Regions from separate parts of the Paenibacillus sp. LRG-1 genome, predicted to be linked through region 3. Evidence: riboswitches for the same ligand, from Rfam matches in the RefSeq annotation. Region 3 holds a riboswitch; each other region holds the start of a gene.
What was found. A riboswitch is a leader RNA that binds a small molecule or an ion and turns the genes downstream of it on or off. The one in region 3 is predicted to bind thiamine pyrophosphate.
Positions count from the first base shown of each region.

Region 1: another riboswitch for thiamine pyrophosphate. It lies ahead of ACUUJN_RS02260 (ABC transporter substrate-binding protein); the one in region 3 lies ahead of thiC (phosphomethylpyrimidine synthase ThiC).
Region 2: another riboswitch for thiamine pyrophosphate. It lies ahead of tenA (thiaminase II); the one in region 3 lies ahead of thiC (phosphomethylpyrimidine synthase ThiC).
Region 4: another riboswitch for thiamine pyrophosphate. It lies ahead of ACUUJN_RS04675 (ECF transporter S component); the one in region 3 lies ahead of thiC (phosphomethylpyrimidine synthase ThiC).

Region 1 is NZ_CM170126.1:500,123-505,370, forward strand. Features, by position in the region: gene ACUUJN_RS02250 (ABC transporter permease) at 1-720, opposite strand, end outside; gene ACUUJN_RS02255 (MTH1187 family thiamine-binding protein) at 717-1,010, opposite strand; gene ACUUJN_RS02260 (ABC transporter substrate-binding protein) at 1,429-2,472, opposite strand; TPP riboswitch at 2,664-2,773, opposite strand; gene ACUUJN_RS02265 (pyridoxamine 5'-phosphate oxidase family protein) at 3,044-3,478, shown strand; gene ACUUJN_RS02270 (bifunctional 2',3'-cyclic-nucleotide 2'-phosphodiesterase/3'-nucleotidase) at 3,698-5,248, shown strand, end outside.
Region 2 is NZ_CM170126.1:4,668,001-4,673,248, reverse strand. Features, by position in the region: gene thiD (bifunctional hydroxymethylpyrimidine kinase/phosphomethylpyrimidine kinase) at 1-332, opposite strand, end outside; gene thiM (hydroxyethylthiazole kinase) at 329-1,171, opposite strand; gene tenA (thiaminase II) at 1,246-1,935, opposite strand; TPP riboswitch at 2,072-2,174, opposite strand; gene ACUUJN_RS20590 (NAD-dependent malic enzyme) at 2,267-3,988, opposite strand; gene ACUUJN_RS20585 (glycosyltransferase) at 4,494-5,248, shown strand, end outside.
Region 3 is NZ_CM170126.1:832,683-837,930, reverse strand. Features, by position in the region: gene ACUUJN_RS03740 (YitT family protein) at 1-722, opposite strand, end outside; gene ACUUJN_RS03735 (hypothetical protein) at 1,229-1,381, shown strand; gene thiC (phosphomethylpyrimidine synthase ThiC) at 1,505-3,349, opposite strand; TPP riboswitch at 3,537-3,649, opposite strand; gene ACUUJN_RS03725 (IclR family transcriptional regulator) at 3,805-4,548, opposite strand; gene ACUUJN_RS03720 (alpha/beta hydrolase) at 4,847-5,248, shown strand, end outside.
Region 4 is NZ_CM170126.1:1,036,329-1,041,576, forward strand. Features, by position in the region: gene ACUUJN_RS04665 (polynucleotide kinase-phosphatase) at 1-225, shown strand, start outside; gene ACUUJN_RS04670 (TatD family hydrolase) at 246-1,043, shown strand; TPP riboswitch at 1,088-1,197, shown strand; gene ACUUJN_RS04675 (ECF transporter S component) at 1,447-2,043, shown strand; gene ACUUJN_RS04680 (ABC transporter ATP-binding protein) at 2,043-3,506, shown strand; gene ACUUJN_RS04685 (energy-coupling factor transporter transmembrane component T family protein) at 3,481-4,272, shown strand; gene ACUUJN_RS04690 (methionine ABC transporter ATP-binding protein) at 4,412-5,137, shown strand; gene ACUUJN_RS04695 (methionine ABC transporter permease) at 5,130-5,248, shown strand, end outside.

The sequences.
Region 1 (5,248 bases), 330 kb from region 3:
AAACATGAGTAAGCTGAGTGCAACAATAATGCCGATGGCGGCAAAAATGAGGTCCGTGCGATAGGCCGATTTTTGCAGCAGCATATAATATCCAATTCCTTCACTAGCTCCGATCCATTCCGCAATGATCGCGCCCATCACACTATAGGTAGCAGCAATTTTAACGCCAGAAAAGACTTGCGGCAGGGAATGTGGCAGCTCCAGCTTCATAAAAATAGCCATGCGGCTTGCACCCGACATCCGCATATAGTTCATCATCGTACGGTCTGTTCGAGTCAGCCCGTCCATGGCAGCTACAGCCACAGGAAAAAAGCATACTAGGGTAATGACCATCAGCTTGGGCAGCACCCCAAAACCAAACCACACCATGAGCAGCGGTCCCAGGGCGATGATTGGAATGTTTTGGCTCAGGATAAGCAGCGGATACAGGGCGGATTTGAGAAAAGGAATCGTATGAAGAACGATGGCGATCAACAGTCCCGTTGCTGTCCCTATCGCGAATCCCGCAAGTGTCAGACGAATCGTAGCCCATGTATGGGCACCAAGCAGCGCTGTCTGGGCTATGCCCTCTTGTACGATGAGGGATGGAGCAGGCAGCAGCCAGGATTCAACATGCAAATAGGAAACCGCCCCCTGCCAGGCCGCTAAAAAGAAGAGGACCGCCACAAAGGGCGGCCATACGCTTTTCCACCAGGATGCGTTCTTGCCTTTCGGATTCATGGGCGATATTTCTCGGTCAGCTTGTTCATGCTGATGCCTTGTGGGTTATGTGCGATTTTGATCTGTGAAATGACGCTGGGACTGCCCGCTTCCGTCAAAGCTTCGTGCATTTCTTTAACCACTTTCAGCAACTCGTCGAGCTCGCCCTCCATGGTCGTATCCAATGGATTCACCTGATGTTTGACACCGGAGCGCTGAATGACCTCAATCGCCTTATCTACATACGGGTAAGAGTCCTCGTTATTAGGAGTTTTAGGGATTACTTGAATACTGAGCAGTGTGTTAGCCATGCAAATTCACCTGTCCTTTATTTGGAGTGTTATTAAAAAAATATGGTGGTTTAAGGCGGGGAGACCGCTTCGCGTTTCATTTGATCTTACGATCGCTGCGCTTCTCCAGATTCAAATGAACCACTACGCTGCCAACCGCCTTAAAAGCACCCTATTTTTAAAGCTGGTTTGTGTGGCATTTTTAACACACAAGCGCACCTACTTAGCGCTTAGATAATATGAAAAGCTAAAGAATAAACCAAGTAGAACGAGAACGAAGTGGGCGGAATGGTGCTGTACAAGCGTTAGCGTTCGCCTTTGTACCCAGATATTCATAAAAGAAATCTGGGTACAGCAGCGATGGGAAGCACCATCCGACTGCGTAGTGGCGCTTTGTTCACTTCTCTAGATCAGTCTTATTTAGCGTTTTAACAAATGATCAACGCTTGGGCAGGAAACCGTTTGTGAAGGCTTTATCGACTTCCAAAGGCTTGCTGAGCAGCTTGCGTTCGTACATCCAGTCCGAATAGTTTTGCCATACCTCCGGTTTTTGCACACCCCATTGCGCGGCATCGTCCTGATAACGCGGGCTTAGCCATTTTTGGCTGGCAAGCACCAGTTTTTTATCCAGCTCCGGTACAGCTTTGCTTAAGATGTCTGCGGCTTCTTCCGGATGAGCGATAGTGTATTCATAGCCTTGTGCGGTAGCGTCCATGAACGCTTTGACCAGCTCGGGATCATTTTTTATTGTCTGTTCGTTGCTCACAATTACAGGTGTATAGTAATCGAGGCTTTTGGAATAATCTTTTACATACAGCATATCCAATGGCTCACCTCGAAGCTGGGCCTCGATTCCGGTCCATGCGTAGAAAATCCAGGCAAAGTCGATATCCCGCTTCACGGCTGTAAAATAGTCTGCATTGCCCATGTTGATGATCTTCACTTTGCTCACATCGCCTTTGTCTGAATCCATGATGGATTTCATGACCGCTTCTTCTACGGGAGAGCCCCAACCGCCGTATTTTTTACCTTCAAAATCTTTCGGGCTCTTAATTCCACGATCTACCGGGGCTGCGAAGCCTGAGGTATTATGCTGAATCACCGCAGCGATGGATACAAGCGGCACGCCTTGCGTACGAGCCTGTGTGACGCCTTCTTGGTAGCTGATACCAAAAGGTGCAGCATTAGAAGCAACCATTTGATCAGCTCCGCCTGAACCAGGTTGAACAATTTGGACATTCAAACCCGCTTTTTCGTAAAATCCTTTGTCCTTAGCGACATAGAGTCCCGTATGATTCGTATTGGGTGTCCAGTCGAGCACGACTTTAACATCTTTGAGCCCCTTTGCCGGAGTAGACGTTTGAGTGTCGGTAGCGGGAGCCGCTTCTTGGGATGTGGGGGGACTTCCACCGCAAGCGGTCAGGGTCAGGGCCATGAGCCACAGACTGATCAGTCCCAGGCTTAATATTTTCATGCGCTTCATCGTTGTGTTCTCTCCTTTAATTACCCGTTATCCGTCCAATCAGACAGCTTAAGTTCCCCATTTTCTAAAAATAACATCTGCCGGACGCGATCTTTCCAACAACATAATCTTCAACAAAAAAAGCGCCCCGAGTTTCCGGGACGCTTGCGCTTGTATATACCAAAGTAAGGGATGGTCCTATGTAAAAAAGGCACATCTTGCTTAAGCATTCCTACGCTGGCATTACCCAGATCAGGTTGTAAGGGTCAGTGTCTTGGGACACACTCTCAGCCGGCCGATTCCAGCACCCCTGGCATTGTATGGTTTAATGGGTTCATTTATTCGGGTTTACTACGACGATTATATGCCTTGAATGCGGGTCTGTCCAGCATGAAGGGAGAGATGACGGTTCATTTGCCGAACCACAGGGTACACTTTTACTGTGAGCTTTGATCTGAAAATGAGCATGAATCAATTCGATTCGATCCGGTCATGTTATTTTCAGAACAGCTACGCAAGTAGGTTCAGATGGGCTGGTGCCCAATGGCGTGGCCGTAGAGAATTCTAATTCGTGAAAAGGAGTTGTTGTACTGTGGGTAAAACGGAAACATTGGATCGCAACCAACTGGAACAAGCCATTGTGAAGGCTTTGGATAACAACAAATTTTGCTCGTTAGGTACGGTAGAGGGTGGCAAACCGAAAGTACGCTATATGGCCCTTTTTAACGATGGAATGAACATTCATCTGGCGACAGATCGCAAAACTCATAAAGTGGATGAGCTAAAGGACAATCCGAATGCTTATCTGCTGCTGGGTTATGAAGTTGGCGGTACGAAGGAAGTCGTAGAAGTGGAGGCTACCGTCCAGATCACAGCTGATGAGGGGCTGCGCAAACAAGTGTGGAACGATTCCTTGAAGGAATGGTTTTCCGGACCGGATGATCCCGATTATGTCATTCTGGACGTGAATCCGACACGCATTGAGTATGTGGGTCAGCAAACTGAGCGCCAAGTGTGGAATAAATAATAAGAATATAAATGGACAAACCAGTAAATCTCCGAGTTTTTTAGGAGGTTTGCTGGTTTTTATTTTTGAGAAAATTAATTATTTTTTCATAAATAATTTAAGTAAATGACTACTCTTTTATCTGGCGTTGGATTAAAATAGAAATGGTGGGTTCAAGGCTTACATATATGTGCAAAAGTATGTATATGAGGCATACACCTTAATGAGGAGGGGTATATTTTGTTATTTCGTAAAAATTGGTTTAAAGGGTTTACAGCAGCAGTTGTGGCTTGTAGCATGCTGGTGTTTTCGGCCGCTCCATCCTGGGCAGCTAGCGATTCTCGCGATAGCGCTACGGTGAATTTGCGGATCATGGAAACAACGGATATTCATGCGTCGCTGATGAACTATGATTACTATTCAGACAAAGAAACCAACGAATATGGCTTGATTAGCACAGCTGGTTTGATCCAACAGGCGCGTAGTGAAACAAGAAACAGCATGCTGTTCGATAACGGTGATTTGTTACAGGGCAATCCATTAGGCGATTATATGGCCAGAAACAAAACCTATGAAAAAGAAGGCGGTGTCCATCCAGTCTACAAGATGATGAACTTGATGGGCTATGATGCGGCGACAGTGGGTAACCACGAATTCAACTACGGTCTCGATTTTCTGGAGAAATCGCTCAAGGGAGCCGATTTTCCTTACGTAAATGCGAATGTTTATGTTGACAAGGGGGGGCAAGCTACTAAAAATTATTTTACCCCTTATCGAATTCTTGATAAAACGGTAACGGACGAGAAGGGCCAAGAGCACATCCTTAGAGTGGGCGTCATCGGTTTGGTCACACCACAAATTATGCAGTGGGATGAAGCCAATTTGAAGGATAAAGTCGTTACGAAGGATATTGTGGAAACGGCGAAAAAGTTTATTCCTCAAATGAAGACGGAAGGTGCTGACATTATTGTCGTGCTTGCGCACACAGGTTATGAGGATGTGCCGCAAACGCCAATGATGGAGAATGCCGTTAAATATTTAAGCCAGGTGGACGGAATTAACGCTATTTTGTTTGGGCATGCTCATAAATCTTTCCCCGGCCCTGATTTTAAAGAAATGAAGGGTGTAGATCTAGATAAAGGAACCATTAACGGCGTACCGGCTGTGGAGGCTTCCTCATGGGGCAAGGAGCTGGGTATTATTGACCTGAGCCTGGAAAAGAGAAACCGCGAGTGGAACGTAACTAACTCTCAGTCTGAAGTACGTCCGGTTGTGAGTACCACTAACCAGGCTGTGCAGTTTACTCCTGACTACAAACTGACAGATTCGATCAAGGAAGAGCATCAAGGAACGCTGGATTATGTTCGCCAACCTGTTGGAACAACGACTGCACCGATTAACAGTTATTTTGCATTAGTGCAGGATGACCCTTCCATTCAAATTGTGACGAATGCACAGAAATGGTATGTTCAAAACCATCTTAAAGGGACCGAATACGAAAATCTTCCCGTATTGTCGGCAGGCGCTCCATTCAAGGCCGGTGGTCGAAACGGAGCCGAGTATTACACCAACATTCCTGAAGGTACGATAGCGATTAAAAACGTGTCCGACCTGTATGTGTATCCGAACACGGTTCATGCTGTAGAAGTGACCGGTGCTGAAATTCAGGAGTGGCTGGAGTGGTCTGCAGGTCAGTTCAACCGCATTGATCCAAAGCAAACTGAGGAGCAATCGCTGATCAACAAAGATTTCCCAACCTACAATTTTGATGTCATTGACGGTGTGAATTAC
Region 2 (5,248 bases), 2.2 Mb from region 3:
ATCACGGGATCGACGACGACCTTTTTCCAGCCGAACTTTCGAATCTGCTTGCTCACAAGACGGATGATGCCCGCATTAAACAGCATGCCAGTCTTCAGGGCATCCACTCCAAGGTCTAATCCTACAGCTTCGATCTGTTCCGCTGTTGCTTCCTGTGGCAGCGGATATACGCCGTGGACCCCTAAAGTATTCTGTACGGTAATGGCCGTAATAGCCGACATGCCGTAAACGCCAAGCTCCTGAAAGGTTTTGAGATCGGCTTGAATCCCGGCCCCGCCGCCACTGTCCGAACCGGCAATCGTCAGTGCTCTGGGTACACGAACGTCTGTCATCGCGCACCACCTGCTGTGGTTGTTCCGGCTTCACGGACAGTGACATGCCCCTCTAGCGAACCTGTATGTAGTTTGGCGAGCTCGTCGAGAAAGGCAATCTGGAAGCTGCCGGGCCCCAGCTCTGCGGTACGTGCTGCGGCTCGGGAAGCTGCTGCACCGTAAAATGCCAAGCCTGCTGTACCTGCGAGCAGCAGGTTGGGTTCAACAGCTGCAAAGGCACCTAACACAGAGGTCAGCAGGCAGCCTGCTCCGGTTACCTTCGTGAGCAGCGCGTCTCCACCGCTAATCATTCGTACTTCGGCCCCATCGGTGATGACGTCCTCTTTTCCAGTAATGACAACCATTGTATTGAGCGTTCGAGCAGCCCGAATTGCCAGATCGACATTTCCGCTGTCAGCACTGTCACCAGCATCTACGCCTTTAATCTCACGCGCTTCTCCAACAATATGCGCGACTTCGGCTGCATTGCCCCGCACCAATGAGATTTTGACTTTTCTCAGGATTCGCAGTGCCGACTCAGTTCTAAAGCTCGTTGCTCCCGCACCGACCGGATCTAGCAGGACCGGAACACCGTGTGCATTCGCCGATTGTCCAGCAATGATCATGGCATCCACCAGTTCGCGGTTCAGCGTACCGATGTTTAACACGACGGCTCCCGCTATTTTTGCCATGTCTGCTACTTCCTCGGGTGCATAGGCCATCACCGGGGAGGCGCCCAATGCATACAGGCCGTTGGCCGTAAAGTTAGTGACTACCACATTGGTCATATTGTGAACGAGGGGTTTGCTGTTTTGTACCTTCGTCAGGAGATCCGAATAACTTTTTTCCCATGTACTCATAATGATTATCCTCTCTATAGTTGGTGGTTCAACAGGGCATTAACTGTACTTCACGCATCGAATTGCCAGGCTGACTATTCCAAGACCGCTGCCTGTATCTGGACCGGCCATTCTTCCTGCTTATAGGCCATGTCCCAGAACTTATATTCCAGCTGGCAGCTCAGTATAAAATGCTCAATCATCCGCTCTCGCTCAGCAGCCGTTGCGCCTTCCGCCCAAGCATCTACACGTTCTCGGAACTTGAGTGTTGTATCATCAAGCTGGTCTCCATAGAAGCCCATCCATTCATAGAACGGATGAGACTCATCCGGCTTTACTTCATCCAGCAGCCTGCGACCAATCTCGGCATACGTCCACATACATGGCAGCAGCACAGCCAAGATCTCGCCCAGGCTGCCCTCATGCGCAACCGTCAGCATGTGACGGATATAGTGATGAGCCGACGGAGCGAGCGGATATCCCTGCAACTCTTCATAGCTCACCCCTGCGACAGCACAGAAATTTTGATGCGGATGAACCTCGCTGTGCAGAATAAAAGAGATTTGTTCATTAAATACAGCCATGTCCTCCCGATTCGTGCATTTGGAGATTGCGATGCCGTATATCCGCATGTAGGCGTTCAAATATTCAAAGTCCTGTTTTACATAGTGAATCAGCTGTCCCCTTGTCAAACTTCCTTCAGCAATACCTCTCACAAAGGGATGCTCAAAAATCGCTTGAAAAATGCCGTCCGCCTGCCGACGGAGTTCTTGTGTAAAACTCAATTTCCCCACCTCCATTAAATTGAAGAGCAAGAAGTCCTGTAAGAATATAATTCCGGAACAACGCTAAAAAGCCGCCCCGGAAAAATGGAGCGGCTTCAACAATAGGCCCAATACGCAAAAAACGCTTGAAACCTTATATACGAAGGCTCCACTTTCCTACGCTAGTACGAACTAGATCAGGTTCAAAGGGTCCAAGATACGCTCTTGTCTCAGCCATAGTGGCTCCCCTAGTGGACTTCTATTCTTTTGACTATTACTGTACATTCGTTCATATGCTATGTCAAACATAGTGTACAAAATATTAAATTTCCTCTAGTTAGGTATTTTGGGCTTAGTGAGGGTGATGAATTACACTTTCCACTGCTTTGACCTTGGCATATTTCGGTTTCCACATTGCATCTTGTATAGCTTGTTCCACATCTGAAATGTGCGCCTGCGCTACCTGATCCTGAATCGCGGCTTTTGCAACCGCAATCGCAACAGCGTACGAAACTTCGCGTAATTTTCGGATATGAGGGAGTAGCGCACCGCCAGGCGTATTCGAATCTACACCATTGGCAACAGCAACTGCTGCCGCTGTAAACATCGCAGGGGTAATCCTTTTGGCTTTAACCACAATCGCACCCAGACCCAGTCCCGGAAAAACAAAGGCATTGTTCGCCTGTCCAATCTCAAAATTTGTATCGTTATAGGTAACGGGCTCAAAAGGACTTCCGGTTGCGATCAGTGCTCTGCCATCTGTCCACCGGATCAAATCCTCGGGTACTGCTTCTGCAAGGTTTGTAGGATTGGACATGGGCATAATGATCGGGCGTTCTACATGCTTTGCCATCTCCTTGATGATCTCTTCAGAAAAGGCACCTGCTACACCGGAAGTTCCAATCAATATCGTAGGCTTCACCTGACGGATGACCTCCAGTAGCGGTATTTTGCCGTCACCCGACCGGGTCCATGAGCTGACTTCATCCTTTTTGCGCACATACGGTTTCTGATACTCCAATACGTCTTCCATATCTTCCGTTAACAGCCCGCGATAATCAAAGGCCCAAAAGGACTTGAATGAATCATCTACGGAAAGGCCATCCTCGATCATAGCGCCCCGAATTTGATCAGCGTTACCGATCCCTGCAGCCCCTGGGCCGAAAACAAGTATTTTTTGTTCACGCAGCGGAGTCTTGGTGACACCCACCGCCGAAAGAATCGCAGCCAGGGTCACTGCTCCTGTACCTTGTATATCATCGTTGAAGGTGAGTATGCTTTGACCGTATTTTCCTATAATATGGCGCGCATTTACGCTACCCACATCTTCCCAATGTAAAAGCGCCTTCGGGAATTGCGCTAACGTTTTGCTGATAAAAGTATCAATAAACTGGTTATAGGCTTCTCCGCGAACTCGTTTATGGCGGTTTCCGATGTACAGTGGATCATTCAGCAGCTTTTCATTATTCGTGCCTACATCCAGTACAATTGGCAGCACCCGCCCAGGATGAATGCCTGCCGCAGCCGTATATACTGCAAGCTTGCCAATAGCAATGTTAATCCCCCCGACGCCCCAGTCACCAATCCCCAAAATACTTTCGGAATCTGTCACGACAATCAGATCCACATCATGGCCGCTCAAACCAGAATTATGGAATGCTTGTCCAATACCGTTCGGGTTATCTATCGACAAATATACGCCTCCAGGGCGGTTGTACTCGTGACTATATTCTTGAATCGCGGTTCCTACGGTCGGCGTGTAGACTACGGGCAGCATTTCACTCAAATGATCGGTTAGCAGCCGGTAGTAGAGTACGACATTTCGGTTGTGAAGGTCGTTGAGAGAAGCATTTTTACGCAGCATGGTGGGTTGTGCGAGAAACTGCTGATATGCCCGTACGCTCTGTTTCTCCAATGAAAGGACGGTTGGAGGAAGGATTCCTTCCAAACCCAGCTCTTTGCGTTCTTCTTCTGTAAAAGCGACACCTTTGTTCAAAAGAGGATTTGCCAACACATCCTTTCCCCGTAATGGAGTAGATAATGACCCATCGCGATTGACATAAAATGCTTCCATAGAAAGACCTTCCTTCTCTTCATTTACATATGGTAAGGATTTCACAAAATTCGATTTCAGTCGCTCCGAAGTGCAAGATATAGACGAACTAAACCATTTCGATCTATATCTTGTTCATTGAAAGTCGCTTATCGGATTTTTGCAAAATCCTCAAGATGACATGTTGTCCATAGTATGGACGTGCGAATCTGTTTTATTCTTCTATTTATCTATGACAAAATAACCATATATTCTTCCTTCTGTTGATCTAAAAGAACTAATTTTCGATATGGATGCGCTAACTTATTCTGATGGTTTTGGTTCTAATGAATCAGGTCTAAATACTCTGTTTTTATCAAATATGAAAATCAGTTTTTCTTCTCTTATATCCTTATATATCATGGAGTGTCAGCTATTTTGTTAAGGAAATATGAAGTATTTGGACATTAATTTAACTCCTATAAGCAAACATTCTTAATTCTTTTTCAACAAAATAGAACTATTCGGAGGAAAAGGAGAGGTTTGTGTGCAGGGACCTATAGCCATTTTTAGCGATAACGACAGGGCTATTGATTATCCCAATGTGATTTGTTTTTACCAATATATACAGTGCGAGGACACGGAGGCAGCTTCAGTCTACGAGAACGCATGTTGTTGCCTGATTGATTATAGGGAGCCGGGGCAGGCGGTGCGGAAAGCCAATCAGATCCGTAGCCAATTTCCGCAAATGCCATTGTTACTGGTGACGGATGTAACAATTCCGTTCAGTGATCAGCATATGGTGCAAATCACCGGAGTAGGCCGTTTGCGGCTGCTATTTTGGCAAGCCAATGACACCGAAGAAATGCTTTCGGAAATACAAAGCTTGCTCTATCCCGAGTATTCGACCAAAAGCCAACATATTGCATTTATCTTGTCTGTATATAACGAAGAGCAACGTTTTGTTCATGTCAAAACCTTTGCTGAACGACTGCAAGCCTTTATCCGCAGCCATATTATTGAAGGTTCGATTTATCTCATTGATGATGGCAGCCACGATGGTACCAATGCCTTGATTAAAGCGCTGGAGGCAGCAACGGACTTGTCCGTAAACAGGATTAATCAGAATCTTAGCCCGCTGCTTCAAACAAGGGAATTGGGACGCAATACACGTAAGGCAGGGACGTATCTGGAAGGGATGCGGACCATAGGTGCGGATTACTACGTATTTGTGGATGCGGACGACTCCTTTTTTATTGAGGATATTGCCAGAATGATTAATGTTGTTCAGCAGGGCTATTA
Region 3 (5,248 bases):
TTACTAATGACGATATACAGCACTTCTTTTGGATTTTTAGTGTAATATCCGTGGCCTGACAGGACGGTAACTCCACGATCCATTTTCGTAATAACCATCTCGGCAATTTTATCTTGGTGCTCCGAAATGATCATGACCGCTTTTTTAGGGTTTAGTCCTTCGATCATGAAGTCCATCACCTTCGTACCAACGTACAAAATAACGATAGTTAGCATCAATTTTTCTGGACCAATAATAAAATAGGAAGAGAACGCGACAATCAAATCAAAAAACAGCAGGCCATAGCTGATATTCCAATCCAGATACTTGTTGGCAATTCGGGCTAAAATGACCGTTCCCGCCGTAGTGCCGCCTACCCGTACAATTAAGCCAATGCCGACCCCCACCAAAACTCCGGCAAATACAGCATTAATCGTCGGCTCATGCGAATCAATCCGCCAGTTGACCGTTAAATGTAGAAACAGCGAGTTAAAAGCGACCGCAATTATAGTGTACAGGGTCGTTCTCTTGTCCAAAAATTTATATCCGACAATCAACAGCAAGCCATTGATCACCAGATTGACGATCGAGGGAGACCACTGAAACAGATAGTACAAAATGATCGTAACCCCTGTAACGCCCCCCTCACCAAACTCATTCGGGATCACAAACAGATTAACAGCTAGCGCGAAAAAAAACGCACCCAGAATAATAAATGCGATATCTGCAATACTTTTTTTCATATATACTCTAATCCTTTCTCTAACATTTCAAAGGATGAATCGCCAGATGGATTGGCTGACTCTTGTTGCCAAAATACGCTGACAACCAGTTCATGGTATCTACTACCAAACATAAAGTCAATACAACTTTGACACTTTAATTCGCCACCAGACTGCCTCAATCCTGACTTGGATTCCGCAAAATTCTCCTTTTACAAGGTTATTCGACAAAATAACACAATCCCGACTACTAAACTAAGAAAACGGGCCTCTAGCCCTTGTTTTAGACCTAGGCACATTTTCCTCTAAAACGACCATCCTCCTAATCGACATTTTGGACACATATGACCATCTTCCTGTTTTATGTCAAAAGCGTTTTACTTTGAAAAAATGTGGGTATAATGATTGAAACATTACCAAGCAACCTACATAGCATCACGACATCAAGTACATACAAATAGTCCTATACAGACGTTCTAAGCAACTCAATCTGAATTTGACAATATGGAATTGGAGGAATGACCTACATGAATACAATGAACTTAACCGTCCACACCCTGATGCCCTTTCACCACCAATACCAACGTGCCAACGCGGTGAGTATGCAGAAGAAAGAAGATAGCTCGGAGAAGAAGCTCAGCTTTCAGGACATTTTGAATGAAAAAATGGGTAAAAAATAAGGCGCCGTTTATCCGGTTGCAATATCCCACTTTACATAAGCTAAAAAGCCGTAGTTTCCTACATCGACTGTAGAGAACCACGGCTTTTTTTAGTTCATTTGTTCCTAAACTCACACGTTCGTTTTACTGACCGCCATCCCGATACTGCTCTGCCTTCTCACGCATCCCGGCAGCTACTGCTTCTTGAGTGTTCAGCCCCTTATCCGCTGCATAAGCGCGAATGTCCTGCGTGATGCGCATACTACAAAATTTGGGACCACACATCGAGCAAAAATGTGCTTCCTTGGCGCCCTCTGCCGGTAGCGTTTCATCATGGTAGGACAAGGCCCGCTCGGGATCAAGCGACAGATTGAACTGGTCCCGCCAGCGGAACTCAAAGCGTGCTCTGGACAAAGCATCATCCCGCTGCTGTGCCCGTGGATGACCCTTCGCCAGATCGGCAGCATGTGCCGCAATTTTGTAAGTAATGACACCCTCGCGGACATCATCCTTATTCGGCAGACCCAAATGCTCTTTAGGCGTAACATAGCACAGCATGGACGTCCCGAACCAACCGATCATCGCCGCCCCGATGGCTGAGGTAATATGATCATATCCGGGGGCAATATCCGTCGTGAGTGGCCCCAAGGTATAGAAAGGAGCTTCCTTACAAATCTCCATTTGTAAATCCACATTCTCTTTGATTTTATGCATAGGGACATGTCCTGGCCCTTCAATCATGACCTGAACATCATGCTTCCAGGCGATTTGCGTTAGCTCGCCCAACGTTTCCAGCTCTGCAAACTGTGCTTCATCATTCGCATCATAGATGCTACCCGGACGTAGACCATCTCCGAGAGAAAAGGCCACATCATAAGCTTTCATAATTTCGCAGATTTCTTCAAAATGCGTATACAAAAAATTCTCCTGATGGTGCGCAAGGCACCAGGCTGCCATGATCGACCCACCACGGGATACAATTCCCGTCATTCTATTCGCCGTCATCGGTATATACCGCAGCAATACACCCGCATGAATTGTAAAATAGTCCACTCCCTGCTCCGCCTGCTCAATCAGCGTATCGCGATACAGCTCCCACGTCAGCGCTTCTGCTTCGCCGTTCACCTTTTCAAGTGCCTGATACAGCGGTACAGTCCCAATCGGTACAGGAGAATTCCGAATGATCCATTCACGTGTTGTATGGATATTACGGCCTGTGGACAGGTCCATAACTGTATCCGAGCCCCAACGCACAGCCCAGGTCATTTTCTCCACTTCCTCCTCGATGGAGGAGGTAACCGCAGAATTACCAATGTTCGCATTGATCTTCACGTGAAAATGACGCCCAATGACCATTGGCTCACTTTCCGGGTGATTGATATTCGAAGGCAAAATGGCTCGTCCAGCCGCCAACTCCTGCCGTACAAACTCAGGCTCCACCCCTTCGCGGATCGCCGCAAATTCCATTTCGGGCGTAATGATCCCTTGCCGCGCATAATGCATTTGCGTCACTGTACGACCTTGCGAAGCACGAAGCGGACGGTTGGTCACGCCGGGAAATTCAACTGTCTCCCGTTTGGAGCCAGGTTTCAGTCCATTATCCTCCGGTTTGACGGCGCGTCCCTCGTAAGCCTCCACATCGCCCCGTTCCAGGGCCCAAGCTCGCCGTAATGGAGGCAGGCCCTGACGGATATCGACCTGATAGGCTTCGTCGGTCATGGGACCGCTCGTATCGTACACACGCAATGGCTCATGATGCTCCGTGCCCTGCGGCGTATGTGTAGGATGAAGAGCAATTTCGCGCTCTGGCACGGCAATGTCCGGCCGTGAGCCTTGAATATATACCTTACGGCTCCCTGGAAAGGGCGTTACCCCTCTGGCTTGCTCCCCGTTTGTCTTCTCTACCTCAACTTCTTTTGTTCCTACCAATCTTACTTCTGTTGATTTCAATTCTGTTCCTTTTGTTCCTTCTACTTCTGTCGGCTTCATTGTCCATTCCTCCCGTTTCGATGAAATGACACACCGATCCGGAACCATTCCCAGGGTGGCGCTGATCTATGCAAAAAAGCCGGTTCCCCAGGGAACCGGCTAATCTAACGAGGCAGCTATCCAGACAGTACGCATGTGGAATAATCCTATTCCAATGCGTCACCGTAGACAGCAGCCGCGTATACATTTCAATGGCCGATTACTTCCCTACGCTGGTATGATCCAGATCAGGTGCAAAGGGTCCGGAATCTTGCACGATTCCATCTCAGCCCGGCATTACAGGCTCCCCCAGTAACTGTGATACTTCTATTCACATGAGGCGGCTATAACAGATATCCCGCCATCCTTACCAGACTACTTTAAATTTATGGCTTTGGCAACCCTTCTAGGTTCCCTTTACCAAGGAGACGCTCCCCATCAAATCACTCTGCTTGCTTCAACTGTGTTCATTCTTGTTACGGAAGCATAAGCCCCATTTCCTTCGCCGCTTCAATCAAAATCGGAGCAAAGTCATGTAGCGTCTCGGGTGCAAGCCGACTGACCGGACCGGATACAGATAAAGCCGCAGTGACCTGTCCCTTCCGGTTTACAATTGGGGCAGCCACAGCAGCAGCCCCTGGCTCCCGTTCTTCATAGCTGGTCGCATAGCCCTTCTCGCGAATGTCCTGCAGCTGGGCTTTATAGACCTCCGGGTCTACTGAGGACGGCCATTCATCCCCGCTTAGCAGGGCTTCCAGCTCCTGCGGCGGCATAAAGGCTGCCAGCACTTTGCTGGAGGCCCCTACAGCCAGCGGCATACGCGCACCTACAGGCGCAACCCTGCGGATCGCCTGATTGCTCTGCACGGCTTGTATGCGAATACGCATGCTGCCGTCCCGTAAGTACAAGCTGACCGTCTCGCCCAGACGATCACGTAGTCCTTCCATTGCAGGCTGTAACAACACCGCCGGCTCGTCGCTTTGGGACAAGTGCGTGGATAGCTCCCAAATGCGGAAGCCAAGTCGATATTTTTCCGTTTCGGCATTCCGAACGACAAAGCCCCGATCCTCCAACGTAGTCAGCAGCCGATGAACCGTGCTTTTATGTAGACCAATTTTGGAGGCAATCTCCGTCAGGCCAAGATCCGAATCTGCGGTAAAACACAGCAGTATATCAAGTGCACGCTCTACAGCGCGAACGGTTAATTTACGGTCTTCCATCGTGAACCGCTCCTCTTGTATCCATATTCGTTTCACACTATGAAACATGGTTACATAAATTATATAGAATAGTCGCGGCTACTGTAAACCGATGTTTTTGTGACAACCATATTACAGAACGAGAACAAACATCGACAATTCTTTGCATCATTTTTACTTTTCCGGTTCAGGCGTTGACTTTGGATAATCCCCATCATACGATAATAGGTATCTATACGGATCTACACTACTATTTTCAAGTGGAATTATACCTAAATTCTATGAAACGAAGATCAATTTTATATAAGGAGGCTCTTACATGATTTCGACATCCCAGCGCAACGCTCAGCTACAGACCGCTGTTCAGGAGCCGTCCACCCCACTCTTTAATCCCCGTCTGCTGCGGTTCAAGCACGTTGTGATTGCTCTGCTGCTGTCGGTCGTCTTTTTTCTGTTGTTTTGTTTTATTGCCTTGCATGCTTACATCGCATGGGTACTTACGAATCCCACCGTTGCACCACTGTACTCTAATCCGATGCAGGCTAAAAGCATGCCTTATGAGGAAGTCAGCTTCCCTGCCAAGGATGGTAGCCGCATGGTACAAGGCTGGTATATCCCGGCGGACCAATCGCGGAAAACGATTATTTTCAGTCATGGCTATGGGGCTAACCGCGAAGAAAGCTGGATTCCCATGTATGATCTGGCGCATTATGCCCACAGT
Region 4 (5,248 bases), 200 kb from region 3:
AAGTATTTGCACATCATTTACGGTATGGATTATCTTGCCCCTGAGAATTTAAAGCGTCTGAAGCAGCGTCGAACGAACAAAAAGGAGCGTCATGCCCTGATGGAAGGAGCGCTTGGTATGGAAGGCGTGGAACGTTTTGTCCGCAAGGATACGGTAGATCGTATTCATGAATGCGTCCTTGCCGCGCTATCTCTGGAATCGGAGCCGATTGATCCGAGATTGTAGTTTGCGAAGGAGGGATTGAGATGGAAAGGGGTACACCGTTAATTGATATTGGCGTGAACTTGATGCACCGTTCGTTTCATGCGGATCGGGAACAGGTGGTAGAGAGAGCCGCAGCTGTAGGGATTTCACCCCTGATTATTACCGGGACCAGTGTCCGTAGCAGTCGAGAGGCTTCTCAGTATGCAGCACGTTATCCGGGCAAGCTGTATGCGACAGCTGGCGTGCATCCCCATGATGCCAAAGACTGCAGCGCAGATACGATCCAGCAGCTCCGCCAGCTGGCGAGTCAGCCGCAGGTCGTATCCATAGGGGAATGCGGATTGGACTATAACCGTGATTTTTCGCCGCGTGATGTGCAGCGCCGATGGTTTGAGGAGCAAATCCAACTGGCGGGTGAGCTTAATATGCCGTTATTTCTTCATGAACGAGATGCACATGAGGATTTTGTTGCTATGCTGCGGGAGTATCAAGGGCTTGTCGATAAAGCAGTGGTGCATTGTTTTACAGGCACGGAACAAGAATTGCATACGTATGTAGAGATGGGACTGTATATCGGGATCACCGGCTGGATTTGCGACGAACGGCGTGGCAAACATCTGCGTGAACTGGTCAGAGATATTCCCTTGGACCGTCTGATGATTGAAACGGATGCACCATTTTTGACCCCGCGTAATTTGCCCGTGAAGCCTAAAGAAGGGCGTAATGAGCCCATGTATCTCGCTCACATTGCTGCTACGGTTGCCGAATGTACAGGCCGAAGCATGATGGAGATCGAAATCGCCACGACGGAGACAGCCAAACGTTTCTTCGGATTATAGGATTGTCAAAGCCATAGATGTGGTATATATTATAGTGAATTAAAAAAGCATTGTCGGGAGCTTGAGAAAGTCAGGCTGAGAGGGTGGCCCTTGCCACTGACCGTGAAATCTGATCTGGGTAATGCCAGCGTAGAGAAACCAAGAACACTATACAGGAATGCCGCTTGTTTCGCGGTTGTCGATAGATACAATGTATGTCCTAGCATTTTACCTTGACCCTGACTTTGGCTTGGTATCAGTGTAGTAGCTTAGACTACTGGTTATATAAGGCATATCGACGAATGATGTTTTGTATGGTGCTTCACCTTTTACTGCGCATAAAGCTTGCCTGGAGATTCAGCTCCAGACAAGCTTTTTTTTATGGCCAAGAGGCCAATTATAAGGATAAGGGGAGCACGCAATAATGAATACTGCTGTAAGAGCGTCCAAAGGGTTGAAGCTGACTGATATTTTGGTCACGATTGTGATCGCTGTTGTGTTCGGGTTAGTCTACAAAATATGGGGACCTGCCTATGATTTGATGAAACCATTCGGTTTACACGCCGAGCAACTGATGTATGGCATGTGGTTTATGGCAGGCACGTTTGCTTATCTCATCATTCGCAAGCCGGGTGTTGCAATTTTGGCAGAGGTGGCAGCGGCAACGGTCAGTGCTTTTTTGGGAAGCGAATGGGGGATGTCCACTTTGTACTATGGCCTGCTGCAAGGCTTGGGAGCGGAGCTATTTTTTGCGGCTTTTCTGTATCGGAACGCAAACCTGTGGGTTGCTTCGCTAGCTGCGGCCGGGGCGGCTGTCGCTTCTCTGATTTTAGACTTCAGCTACGGGTATATTGATCAGCTTTCGACCTGGAACTATGTTTTGTATATCGGTTTTCGCATGATTGGCAGCATTGTGATTGCCGGGGTATTCGCGTTCTATCTGGCTAGGGCATTGGAGGTAACCGGAGTCACGCGAAGTTTGAGACCCGCAACGGAACAAGATTATAAGGGGCTGGATTGATGAGCCAGGCAACCGAAGATGTGGTGGCTTCGATCACCCGTCTTCGGTTGAAATTCCCCGGTGAGCAGGAGCTGCTTTTTCACAATATGTCTTTGTCTGTCCGCAAGGGGGAAAAGCTGCTGTTGCTGGGACCGAGTGGATGCGGTAAATCAACGCTGCTCCAAGTGTTAAGCGGTCTGATTCCACGCACGATAGAAGTGCCTATGAAATGCGATGCTGCTGTAATCCCAAGTGTCTCAGGTATTGTATTTCAAGATCCTGATACGCAGTTTTGTATGTCATATGCAGACGAGGAACTGGCTTTTGTGTTGGAAAATAATCAGGTTCCTCGTGAGCAGATGCGATCCCGTATTCGCGAGCTGCTGATACAGGTTGGTCTATCAACGGATGATATACACATGCCCATTGGCAGCATGTCACAGGGAATGAAACAGCGGCTGGCGATTGCGTCTGTGCTGGCTATGGAGCCAGAAGTGCTTTTTCTGGATGAGCCCACGGCTTTGTTGGACGAGGAAGGCACTACACAGGTGTGGGATACCATTCGAAACATTTCGGTAGACCAGACACTGGTGATCGTGGAGCATAAAATTAATGAAATTGTCCATGATGTGGACCGGATTGTGGTGCTTTCTGCTCAAGGGGAGATCGTTGCGGATGGAAGGGCGGAAGAAGTATTTCATGGGCAGCGGCAGGCATTGTCCGAGTATGGCGTGTGGTACCCGGGAGTATGGAGTGAATCGTCTTCGCCGCGTTGGAGTGAATCAGTGACACAGCAGAATGGTACGGGGAATGGTACAGGGATTGATTTGCTGGAGCTGGAACATTTTAGTGGCCTCCGCGGTTTAAGTTCAGTGATTTATGTGGAGCATGCGCAGGTGAAGCCTGGCGACTGGATTGGCGTGGTCGGTGAAAACGGGGCTGGCAAAAGCTCACTGCTGCTCTCCATGATGCGCTTACTTCGCACACAGGGACGTTATAGCGTGCGCGGAATTGAGGCAGGCAGTACGGAACAACTGGCAGAGCGTATCGGGTTCGCGTTTCAAAATCCCGAGCTGCAATTCGTAGCACACACCGTACGAAAGGAACTAGAGTATTCGTTACCCAAGAGCTTGTTCACCGTTGAACAGTGCCGGGAACGGGTCGATCGGATGCTCGTACAGTTCGGACTGGAGCGGCTGGACGAGCGTCATCCGTATCAGCTTTCATTGGGCCAAAAAAGGCGGTTGAGTATTGCTACGGCTATGATCCGTGAGCCGGAAGTGCTGCTGCTGGATGAACCGACTTTTGGGCAGGATGCGCGTAATACCTTTGTCATGCTGGATATGTTGGAGCAGCTGAGAGCGGCAGGCACGGCCATTGTGATGGTCACGCATGACCCGGAAATTGTCCGTCGATATTGTACCAATATATGGCGGATTCAGAAAGGGGAACTCCAGTATGAACCTATCCTTTCCCCATCATAAAACATGGCTGCATCGCGTGAATCCGGGCCTAAAGCTTGTTATGTTTTCCATACTGTTTGTGGTCGTTATAGTCATCCATGATCCGAATGTCATGTTTAATGTTGCGTGTGCTATGCTGCTGCTGCTTGTCTGGTCAGGCCATCCATGGAAGCGGCTGCTGCTGTATGGATCTCCCTTTATATTGGTGTTTATTTCAACCTCAACGGGCATGATGATGTTCGGCAAAGGGGTGACGACCTGGTGGACATGGGGCCTGATCCATATTACGCAGGAAAGCTTTTATCGGGGTATACATCTGGGCTTTCGTGCGCTGAGTATGGCGGCGGTAGGGTTGCTGTTTGGTTTAACGACTCGTCCAGTGAACCTTTTTTATTCACTGATGCAGCAATGGAGGCTCTCTCCGAAGTATGCGTATAGCTTTTTGGCAGCCATGCGGTTGATGCCCATGATGGTGGAGGAATTCCAGGCATTGAGACAAGCCCATCGTATTCGAGGTTTACATCAGCATGTGTCCAAATGGAATATGTATGCCACGCTTCGCAGGTATGCAATTCCGCTGCTCGCTCAAAGTATCCGGCGTGCACAGCGAATTGCTATTGCCATGGAAGCCAAGGGTTTTACCAATGAAACCAAACGCACGTATTATTATGCGATTGGCTATTCGGCTGTAGATATTGTGTTCATATTCTATTTTGTCATCATGCTTACGCTGGCTTGGGGACTCGGTATCTGCTTTCCTTACGTGGGGGTGTGGGATGTGCGTTAATTGTTGTCAAAAGGCTTTGCCCGTTTTCTGCTCTGTGGTATATTAATGCAATGGGAATTGACGGCTCGTACAGACCCGCCTGGGCTGGCGGGCTTATTACATTTTCCCTGAGAAATGGATCATCAGGAGGCCAGGTTTCATGATTACGCTGCATCAGGTAAGCAAGCATTATACCACCTCAAGCGGCCAATTTCATGCGGTTCAATCCGTGTCCCTTCAAGTGGAGGAGGGGGAAATTCACGGTATCATAGGTGCCAGCGGTGCCGGTAAGTCTACGTTGCTCCGGTTGATGAATGTATTGGAAAGGCCGGATGAGGGAAACGTGGTTGTAAACGGGGAAGATTTGACTCGCATGCCGGAAAAACGTCTCCGTGAAGCGCGGCGATCGATAGGGATGATTTTTCAGCATTATCATCTTGTTCACAATCGGACGGTCAGTGGAAATGTGGCAATGTCGTTGGAGCTGGCAGGTGTCGCGAAAAAAGAGAGAGCGGAACGTGTGCGCGAATGCCTGCAATTCGTCGGTTTAGCTGATAAAGCAGAACAGTATCCGGCACAACTGAGCGGAGGCCAAAAGCAACGTGTGGCGATAGCCAGAGCGCTGGCGAATCGACCTGCGGTGCTGCTGTGTGATGAGCCGACCTCGGCGCTTGATCCGCAGACGACCGCGGATATTCTGGGCGTGTTACGGGAGATCAACCGGGAACTGGGAGTTACCATTGTAATCGTAACGCACGATATGGACGTGGTACGCAATATTTGTACCCGTGTATCAGAAATGCGGGATGGGCAGCTGCTTTCAACGCAACGTGTAGTTGACGCTGCGGTAGGTTCAACAGCGGAAGCAGGTGAAGCTGATGAATGAAATGCTGAGCATCATTGTGCAATACCAGTCAGAGATATGGAAAGCCATCGGGGAGACGTTTATCATGGTGGGGATTTCTATCGCAGCAGCTGTACTGTTAGGGCTTCCGGC